DNA from 3 places in the Promicromonospora sp. NPDC050262 genome. Region 2 is predicted to be linked to each of the others. Evidence: riboswitches for the same ligand, from Rfam matches in the RefSeq annotation. Region 2 holds a riboswitch; each other region holds the start of a gene.
The links. Region 2 has a riboswitch for S-adenosylmethionine ahead of metE (5-methyltetrahydropteroyltriglutamate--homocysteine S-methyltransferase). Riboswitches for the same ligand answer to the same signal wherever they lie in the genome.

Region 1 (3,267 bases), on a different contig from region 2:
CCTGGAGGAGGTCTGATGACCGCGATCACCGACCCGGGGACCACCTCGCGCAGCGCGACCCGGCCGCCGTCCGACAACCGGAGGAGGGTGCGGAAGTACACGACCGACCAGGTGCCGCTCGGGTCGCTGCTGCTCCGGCTGCTGGCCGGGCTCGTGGTGCTGGTGGTCTTCCTGCTGCCGTACCTGATCATGTTCTTCGGCTCCGTGAAGACCAAGGCGGAGATCAGGTCGGTCGACCCCACCTACTTCCCCACGGAGTGGCACTGGGACAACTACGTCACGATGTGGTCCACGCCCGAGACGCCGCTGGCGCAGAACCTGATCTCCACCCTGGTGATCTCGCTGTGCGCCACGCTGCTCGTGCTGGCCGTGGCGCTGCCCGCCGCCTACTACACGGCGCGGTTCCGGTTCCAGGGCCGGCTCTTCTTCCTGTTCCTCGTGATCGTGACCCAGATGGTGCAGCCCGCCGTGCTGACGTCGGGTCTGTTCCGGCAGTTCATCGCCATCGGGATCCTCGACACGTGGGTCGCGATGATCCTGGTCAACGCCGCGTTCAACCTGTCCTTCGCGGTCTGGATCATGCACAGCTTCTTCGCGGGCATCCCCAAGGAGGTCGACGAGGCGGCGCAGCTCGACGGCGCCGGCACGTTCGCCGTCCTGACCAAGATCAACCTGCCGCTCGTCTGGCCGGGCATCGTGACGGCGGTCGTGTTCACGTTCGTCGCCTCCTGGAACGAGTTCGCGGCCTCGCTGGTGCTGCTCACCACGGCGGGCAACCAGCCGCTGTCCGTGGCGCTCACCAAGTTCGTGGGCCAGTACGAGACGTCGTGGCACTACGTGTTCGGGGTGTCCGTCGTGGCGATCGTGCCCGTGGTGATCCTGTTCATGATCATCGAGAAGCGCCTGGTGGGCGGCCTGGTGGCCGGGTCGGTGAAGTAGCGGGCGGGCCCGGTCCACACACCGTGGACCGGGCCGTCTCGACTTACGGACGAATTCTGTCCCAGTGCTGGACGGTCGCTTAGCATGGTGGCGAACCCCATCCAGAGCGGTCGAGAGTCCTGGCTCCCTGACACCGCAGCAACCTGCCGATCTCCTGCCGCGTCGCCGCGGTGCGAGGGACGCAAGGTGCTCACGCCAGGTTCGATGGAGCAGCCATGGTCGCCGAGCCGCACCCCCACCGCCCCACGGTGTCGTTCGAGCTGATGCCCCCGCGTCGGCCGAACGCCGCACCCAACTTCTGGGAGACGGCGCAGCGGCTCGTGGCGGCTCGCCCGGACTTCGTCTCCGTGACCTACGGGGCGGCCGGCGGCGACCGCGCCACCGCGCGCGAGGTGCTCGCCACGCTGCTGCGCGGCACGCCCGTGCTCCCGGTGGCCCACCTGACCTGCGTGGGCGCGTCCCAGGAGGACGTGTCCGCGGTGATCGAGGAGTTCCTCGAGGCCGGGGTGCGGTCCTTCCTCGCCCTGCGCGGCGACCCGCCGCGCGACGAGCCGGACTGGCGCCCGCCGGCCGACGGCGTGCGCTCCAGCGTGGACCTGGTGCGGCTCCTGCGGCAGGTGGACGAGCGGCGGTGCGCCGCCGACGTCAGCACGGCGCTGCGCTCGGCCGCCCGGCCGCTGGCCATCGCCGTCGCCACGTTCCCCGACGGCAACCCTGGGGCCGGCACCACGCGCGAGCAGGAGGTGCGGCGGCTGCTGGAGAAGCAGGAGGCGGGCGCGAGCTTCGCGATCACCCAGTTCTTCTACCGCGCGGACTCGTACACCGGGTTCGTCGAGGCGGCCCGGGCGGAGGGCGTCACCATCCCGATCCTCGCCGGGATCCTGCCCACCACCGAGGCCCGCCGCCTGCGCCGGGTCCAGGAGCTCACCGGGGTGGCGGCGCCTGCGGAGCTCCTGCGCGACCTCGACCGGCTCACCGCGCCCGACGGCGCCGTCGACCCCGAGGCCCAGCATGCGCACGGCATCGAGTACTCCGCGGCGCTCGCGCGCGAGGTGCTCGACGCCGGCACGCCCGGCCTGCACGTGTACACGTTCAACAAGCACCGCCCCGCCCTCGACCTCCTGGACCGCGTGGGCCTGACGGGCCGAGCGGCGGCCTGACGGATCGCCCGGACGGGGGTTGGCACTCTCGGGTGTCGAGTGCCAGAATTGAAGCGTAGCCGGGCGGCGGCCGAGGCCGTCGCCGATCGCTGCGGCCCTGGAGGGGCCAGGGCCGCATCGTCATAGGAGGTGATGCGCGATGGCTACCTACTGGGACCCGTTCCAGGAGATGGACCGGATGTTCAGCACGTTCGCCGGCAACACACGGCAGTCCGGCGCGATGCCGATGGACCTGTTCCGCACCGGTGACCACTACGTCCTCTCGATGGACCTGCCCGGTGTCGACCCCGGCACCATCGACGTCTCGGTCGAGGACCGGACGCTCACCGTCCGGGCCGAGCGCACGCAGCGTTCGGACGACGGCGCGCAGTGGCTGGTCCGCGAGCGGCCCACGGGAACGTTCGCCCGACAGCTCACGGTCGGCCGGGGCCTCGCCCTCGACCGGATCTCGGCCTCGTACGCCGACGGCGTGCTCTCGCTGACGATCCCGGTCAGCGAGGAGGCGAAGCCCCGCAAGGTCGAGGTGGCGCACACGGCCGGCTCGACCTCGATCGGGCGAGGTTCGTCCGAGAGCCGCCAGAGCATCGAGCAGTAGTCCGCTCACCGCAATGCCGGACGCCCAGGTCACCCCGGTGGCCTGGGCGTCCGGCCTCCGTGGCGGCGCCGGCATCGTACGCGGGATATGGCCTGGATGTGATGTACCCGGCGGGTCGCAGGTCGGCCGATACTACGGATGAAATCGGCTCGTACCAGCGCGATTGACCCGTGGAGGCCCCACCGTGCACGACCACGACCACAGCTCCACCGACCACGACCACTCCTCTCTCGACCGGCGTGACCTGCTCCGCGGCGCCGTCGTCCTCGGCATCGGTGCCGCGGGCGCGACGATAGCCACCGCGCCCGCCGTCGCCGCACCCGCCGCTCCTGCTGGAGCGGCCCCCGCGGCGCCTGGCAGAGCAGCCGACGCCCCGCCCTCCCTGGCGCCCGACCCCGAGGCGCCCGCCGACGCGCCGCCCGGCGCCGTGGCCGGGGTCGAGGTGGCCGCGCCGACCATCGCGAGCTGCGCCACCTGGGGCGCCGCGGCGGCCCGCGGCACCATCGACACGGTCGCCACCAACCCGAACAAGATCCTGATCCACCACACGGCGTCGGCCAACGTCACCGACTA
Region 2 (3,267 bases):
GCGACCCGGTGCGGTAGACCTCCAGGAACGTGGCGAGGAGGTCGAGACCCGGCACCGGCACCACCCTCCGTCGTCGTCCTGCCCACAGGCTAGCCGGGCTCAGCGCGCCACGAGCGCCTTGAGCACCGCCTCGGCGGCGGCCGCGCTGGACTGCGGGTTCTGCCCGGTGATCAGGTTGCCGTCCTGGACCACGGTGCTGCTCCAGGGCGCACCGACCTGGACGACGGCGCCGCGCTCGCGCAGCCGCGACTCGACGAGGTAGGGCGCGGCGTCGCCGAGGCCGCCCTGGCGCTCCTCCTCGTCGGTGAACGACGTGAGCGCCCGGCCCGCGAAGGCGAAGGTGCCGTCCGGCTCCTGGGCGCTGAGCAGCGCCGCGACGCCGTGGCAGAGCGCGCCGACGGTCGTGCCCCGGTCGTTCGCGGCGAGCAGCAGACGGCCGAGGTCGACGTCGTGCGCGAGGTCCGCCATCGGGGCGTGGCCGCCCGGGACGTAGACGGCGTCGTAGTCGTCGCCGCGCACGTCGGCCAGCGTGAGCGGGTGGGCGAGCTGGTCGGCGATGCCGTCGAGGTAGGCCCGGAACTCCGCGGCGTCGGCGGCGGGCACCCCGCCGCGCTCGTCGAGGCTGACCGCGTCGACCGTGGGCGCCACGCCGCCCGGCGTCGCGACGTCGACCTGGGCGCCGGCCGCCGTGAGCACCCGGTGGGAGGCGGCGACCTCCTCGGCCCAGTAGCCGGTGGGGTGCTCGGTGCCGTCGGCCAGGCGCAGGCTGTTCGCGGCGGAGACGACCATCAGGATCTTCGACATGGTGTGGTTCCGATCTGTTCGGGGATCTGCTCGGTGAGATGTCCTCGGGGAACGTCAGAATCCATCACCGGATGCCGAAACAGTTGAACGGAGCCATAACCGAGCTTATGGCTCGGGGCTTGTGCGGGACGGCCAGCTCTGCTCCGGACCGCGGCCGCCGGGAGCGCGGCGCGCTTGGCACACTTTTCGTGCCTCGCTCCCGGCGAGCGACAACCGTCCGAGGGGTGGACGGTTTGCCGACCACATCCCGGGCATGCCTACGATCAAGTCTCATCATCCAGAGCGGTCGAGAGTCCTGGCTCCACGACACCGCAGCAACCTACCTCCGAGGCGCCAATCTCGGGGCAAGGTGCTAACGCCAGGTCCGATGGAGCTGATACGCATGGCAGTCACGAACCCGCACCTTCCCACCGCCACGATCCTGGGCTACCCGCGCATCGGCCGGAGGCGCGAGCTCAAGCGCGCCGTCGAGTCCTTCTGGGCCGGCCGCACCACCGCCGACGAGCTGGAGGCGACGGCCCGCGACCTGCGGCAGGCCACCGCCCGCCGCCTCGTCGACCTGGGCCTGGACGCCGGCAACGCTGCCGTCCCCGGCTCGTTCTCGTACTACGACCAGGTGCTCGACGCCGTCGCGCTGCTGGGCGCCGTGCCCGAGCGGTTCGCCGGGCTCACCACGGACGGGGGTCGCCTGCCCCTCGAGGCCTACTTCACGGTCGCCCGCGGCGAGGGTGACAACGCGCCGCTCGAGATGACCAAGTGGTTCGACACGAACTACCACTACCTGGTCCCGGAGATCGGTCCGGACACCCCGATCAGGTTCGTCGACGACCGCGCCGTGCGGGAGTTCACCGAGCTGGCTCAGCCGGCCGACGGGGGCCAGGCCGTCGTGACCCGGCCCGCGTTCGTGGGCCCGGTGACGTTCCTGCTGCTCAGCAAGCCCGCTGACGGATCGCCGGAGGGCTTCCGCCCGCTGGACCGGCTCGACGACGTCGTCGCCGCGTACGCCGACCTGCTGCGCGCGCTGGCCGCCGCGGGCGCGCCCTGGGTGCAGCTCGACGAGCCGGCCCTGGTCACCGACTTGCTGGACGTCCCCTTCGACGAGGTCGCCGACGCCGTCCGCCGCGCCTACACCACGCTGGCGACCGGGCTCTCCCCCGCCGCAGCCGGTGCCGACGGCGCCGCCGAGCGCCCCGCGATCCTGGTCACCGCCCCGTACGGCGACCTGCGGAGCGAGGCCGGCGACGGGCTCGCCCTGCTGGCCGGCACCGACGTCGAGGCCGTCGCGATCGACCTGGTGCGCGGTGCCGTGCCGACCGGACCGGTCCCCGGCCTGGAGACCAAGACCCTGGTCGCGGGCGTGATCGACGGCCACAACATCTGGCGCGCCGACCTCGACGCCCGCCTGACCACCCTGGAGGGCCTGGCGGCGTCCGGCACCGGGCTCGGCGCCGGTGCGGTCGCCGTCGGCACCTCGACGTCGCTGCTGCACGTGCCGCACGACGTCGCCGACGAGCCCCGCCTGGACGCCGACCTGAAGTCGTGGCTCGCGTTCGCCGACCAGAAGGTCACCGAGGTCGTCACGCTGGCCACCGCCCTGACCGAGGGCCGGGCGGCGGTCGCCGGCAAGCTCGCCGAGTCCACGGCGGCGGTGCGCTCCCGCGCCGAGGCGCCCGGCGTCGTCGTCCCCGCGGTGCGCGAGCGGACCGCCGCGCTGACCGCGGCCGACGTCGAGCGCGCGCCGTACGCGGAGCGGGCGGCCGCGCAGCAGGCGCGGCTCAACCTGCCGCCGCTGCCGACCACGACCATCGGGTCGTTCCCGCAGACCTCCGAGATCCGCAGCACGCGCGCCGCGTGGGTACGGGGCGAGCTGTCCGACGCCGACTACACGGCCGCGATGCGCGCCGAGATCGCGAGCACGGTCGCGCTCCAGGAGGAGCTGGGCCTGGACGTGCTGGTGCACGGCGAGCCCGAGCGCAACGACATGGTGCAGTACTTCGCGGAGCAGCTCGACGGCTTCGCGACGACCGTCAACGGCTGGGTCCAGTCGTACGGCTCGCGCTGTGTGCGGCCGCCGATCCTGTGGGGCGACGTGTCCCGGCCCGCGCCTCTGACGGTCGAGTGGACGGCGTACGCGGCGTCGCTGACCGACAAGCCGGTCAAGGGCATGCTCACCGGTCCGGTCACGATCCTGGCCTGGTCGTTCGTGCGCGACGACCTGCCGCTCGGCGACACCGCCGACCAGGTGGCCCTGGCGCTGCGCGACGAGGTGACGGACCTGGAGGCGGCGGGCATCGGCGTCGTGCAGGTGGACGAGCCGGCGCTGCGCGAGCTGCTGCCGCTGCGCCGCTCCGCGCACCCGGGCTACCTCGACTGGTCGGTGCGCTCGTTCCGGCTCTCGACCGCCGGGGCCGACACGGCCACACAGGTGCACACGCACCTGTGCTACTCGGAGTTCGGGCAGGT
Region 3 (3,267 bases), on a different contig from region 2:
CGACGCCGGCACGGGGTTCTTCCGGGGGCGCGCCCGGGACGGCGAGCTCGACCCGGCCCCGTTCGACCCGGACGCGTGGGGCGGCGACTACACCGAGTCCGACGCCTGGAACTTCCTGTTCCACCCCGTGCACGACGGCGCGGGGCTGGCCGCCCTGCACGGCGGCCGTGCCGGCCTGGAGCGGCTGCTGGAGCGGTTCTTCGCCGCGCCGGAGCGGGCGGACAAGCCGGGGAGCTACGGGTCCGCGATCCACGAGATGTTCGAGGCGCGTGACGTGCGCCTGGGCCAGCTCGGGCAGTCGAACCAGGTGTCGCACCACATCGCCTGGACGTGGTCGGTCGCCGGGCGGCCGGACCGCACCCAGGAGGTCGTGCGCGAGATCCTGACGCGCCTGTGGACCGGCAACGACATCGGGCAGGGCTACCACGGCGACGAGGACAACGGCGAGATGTCGGCCTGGTACGTGCTGGCCGCGCTCGGGCTGTACCCGCTGGAGATCGGCTCGCCGCGGTGGGCGGTCACGTCACCGCTGTTCGAGCGGGCGGTGGTGCACCGGCCTGACGGCGACCTCGTGATCGAGGCACCGGGAGCGGCCGGGCGGCAGTACGTGGCGGGGCTGGACGTGGCTGGTGGTGACGGCGCGGCTGGTGTCGACGTGGCCGCGGCGCGGGCGGTCACGACGCCGTCGATCGACAACGGTGACCTCGTCGGGGGAGCGACCCTGCGGTTCGCGCTGTCGGAGACCCCGACCCGGTGGGGCGTGCCGGCGGACGGCGACGAGGCTGGTGCTCGTGCCGCTGAGGGCGGTGCCGGGTTGGCTTCCGACCGGCCGTGGCGGCGCGCCGACGGCGCCTGGCGCGGTGCCGAGGGTGCGCTGCCGCACCTGACCGACGGCGACCTGACGACGTCGGCCGTGGTGGACGGCACGCTCGACTGGGCGCCCGCCGCTGAGGTCCCGGCGGGGGCCGTGCTGCGCGCCTACACGCTGGTCTCGGGCCCGTCGGCCGAGTCGTCGTCCGTCGAGGCGGCGTCCGGACCGCCGTCGGCCTGGCGCCTGGTCGGGGGCGACGGGCGGGTGCTGGACGAGCGGTCCGGCGAGGAGTGGCGCTGGCCGAGCCAGCTCCGCCCCTTCGTGCTCGACGAGCCCGTGCCGCTCGCGGACCTCCGCCTGGAGCTGGCCGGACCCGGTGCCCTCGCCCAGATCGAGCTCCTCCTGGGCTGACCCGCACGTCCAGGCGCCGGCGCTGCGAACGGCAGCCCTCGAAGGTGCGCTTCTACCCCGTCATCGGGCCCGGAATCAGCCGGATTCCGGGCCCGAAGACGGGGTAGAAGCGCACCTCCCTCGTGCCGGTCGCGCAGCGTCCGGGACGGCGGCTCCTGGCCGCGCCCCCAGGGCCTTGGCGAGACCGTGGTCCCGGGATGTGAGATCTGGGCAAGGATCATTGACTTCTATGGGTTCCATTCGTATCTTCTGTGACATCGAGACCAACCGCACTTATCCGATCGGAGAGATGTAGAAAGCCTCGACAGGTCATGAGTTCCGACGCGAAGCCCCGGCTGGTCGGACGGCAACCCCCCGCGCGGGTGGGTGCCCCGGGTGAGGACCAGGTCCACCGCCGCCGGCGGATGACAACACGCGTCGCTCGCCGATGGGCGAGCAGGTGAGGAGAACGACGATGACCCGGAGCGCTGCCCCCGCCGTCCACGTGTCCCTGCCGTCCCGGAACGTCTCCGCGCGGGCTGGTGCTGCCCCGCGCGAGGAGATGTGTTGTCACTGTTCCTGTCGCTGACGGCGACAGGCTGATCGCGACAACCTGACCGCGACAGCCCCGACGCGCCGACCGGCCGCAGCCAGCCACCGGTCCGCCGTCCGGAACTCCTCTCGGCGTCGCACGCCGAGCCCCGGCCGTAACCGGCCCTCACGTCCCTGACCGGACGTCTCACTCCTGCCCTCCGGCAGCCACGCTCCCGGGTGACCCCTGGACGCCGTCGTGCACCTGCGCGCGGCGGCCGGGTCCTCCGGGCGCCGTCGCGCCGCCGCAGCCCGAACGGAGCACCGCCGTGCCGTACCCGTCGCAGCCCACGTCCCTCTCCTCGACCGCCCTCTCCACCCGTCCCGTCGTGCTCGGCGTGGACCTCACCTCCGCCGGCGCCCGCCCGGGCGCCCACCGGGCCCGCGGCCCGGTCGCGCCGCGCCCGTTCGACGGCGAGCGGTTCCTCCACCTCATGCGGACCGCCGACCGTGGACTGCTCGACTTCGTCAGCCTCGACGAGGGCTTTCTGCTCCACCCCGGCCGCAGCCAGGTCACCGGACGGCTGGACACGGCCGTCGCCGCGGCCCGGGCCGCCCGGGTCACCGCGGGGATCGGGCTGGTCGCCGCCGTCGACACGGTGCACGTCGAGGCGGCCCACGCCGCCGTCGCGCTGAGCAGCATCGACCGCGCGAGCAGCGGCCGGGCCGGCTGGCAGGCCGTGCGGCAGGGCACGCTCCCCGAGCCCGACGAGGCCTGGGCGGCGCGCGTCGAGCTGGGCATCCGGTCGGTGACGCAGGTGTGGACGGGCCGGCCCGGCAGCGGGGCGGGCGCGGTCGAGCTCGACGCCGAGGGCCGGTTCCGGGTGGACCACGACGGCATCCGGTTCGCCGTCCGCGGCCGCCCGGCCGGCGGCGGCGACGCGCTGCCACAGGTGCCCCCGCCGGTCGTCGTGCGGGTGCGTTCCGAGGCCAGCGCGGCGCTGGCCGGCCGCACCGCCGACGTCGCGCGGATCACCGTCACCGACGCCGCGCACGCGGTGCGGCTGCGCCGGCTCGTGCGGGATGCCGCGCTGTCCGCCGGGCGCGACCCCGAGGAGCTGCGCGTGCTCGCCGAGGTCTACGTGGTGCTCGCGGCGGAGCGGGCCAGCGCCCGGGCCCGGCTGGAGCTCGTCGAGGCGCTGGAGGGCACGGCGGCCATGGGCGACGGGCTGGTCGTCGCAGACACGCCGGACGAGCTCGCCACCCTGATCGCCGACTGGACCACCGTCGGCGCCGTCGACGGGTTCCTGCTGCGGCCGTCCTCGCTCAGCTCCGACCTCGACGCGATCACCGACCACCTGGTCCCCGCGCTCCAGCAGGCGGGCCTGTTCCGCACGGAGCGGACGGCGACCACGCTGCGCGGCTCGCTCGGGCTGTCCGACGTCGAGGCGGCCGAGCGGGTGCTGCCCACGGGCCGGCTGCTGAGCGCCTGACGACCGCGCCGGCGAACACCCGGCACCCGCACCAGACGACCC

Region 1: another riboswitch for S-adenosylmethionine. It lies ahead of AB0I29_RS16110 (methylenetetrahydrofolate reductase); the one in region 2 lies ahead of metE (5-methyltetrahydropteroyltriglutamate--homocysteine S-methyltransferase).
Region 3: another riboswitch for S-adenosylmethionine. It lies ahead of AB0I29_RS19310 (LLM class flavin-dependent oxidoreductase); the one in region 2 lies ahead of metE (5-methyltetrahydropteroyltriglutamate--homocysteine S-methyltransferase).

What each region holds. Positions count from the first base shown of each region.
Region 1 is NZ_JBFAKX010000010.1:22,759-26,025, reverse strand. It holds gene AB0I29_RS16120 (sugar ABC transporter permease) at 1-16, shown strand, start outside; gene AB0I29_RS16115 (carbohydrate ABC transporter permease) at 16-939, shown strand; SAM riboswitch class I at 1,034-1,150, shown strand; gene AB0I29_RS16110 (methylenetetrahydrofolate reductase) at 1,155-2,099, shown strand; gene AB0I29_RS16105 (Hsp20/alpha crystallin family protein) at 2,239-2,694, shown strand; gene AB0I29_RS16100 (N-acetylmuramoyl-L-alanine amidase) at 2,879-3,267, shown strand, end outside.
Region 2 is NZ_JBFAKX010000035.1:439-3,705, reverse strand. It holds gene AB0I29_RS27045 (LysR family transcriptional regulator) at 1-55, opposite strand, end outside; gene AB0I29_RS27040 (type 1 glutamine amidotransferase domain-containing protein) at 100-804, opposite strand; SAM riboswitch class I at 1,075-1,178, shown strand; gene metE (5-methyltetrahydropteroyltriglutamate--homocysteine S-methyltransferase) at 1,187-3,267, shown strand, end outside.
Region 3 is NZ_JBFAKX010000013.1:87,218-90,484, reverse strand. It holds gene AB0I29_RS19315 (GH92 family glycosyl hydrolase) at 1-1,222, shown strand, start outside; SAM riboswitch class IV at 1,530-1,641, shown strand; gene AB0I29_RS19310 (LLM class flavin-dependent oxidoreductase) at 2,062-3,225, shown strand.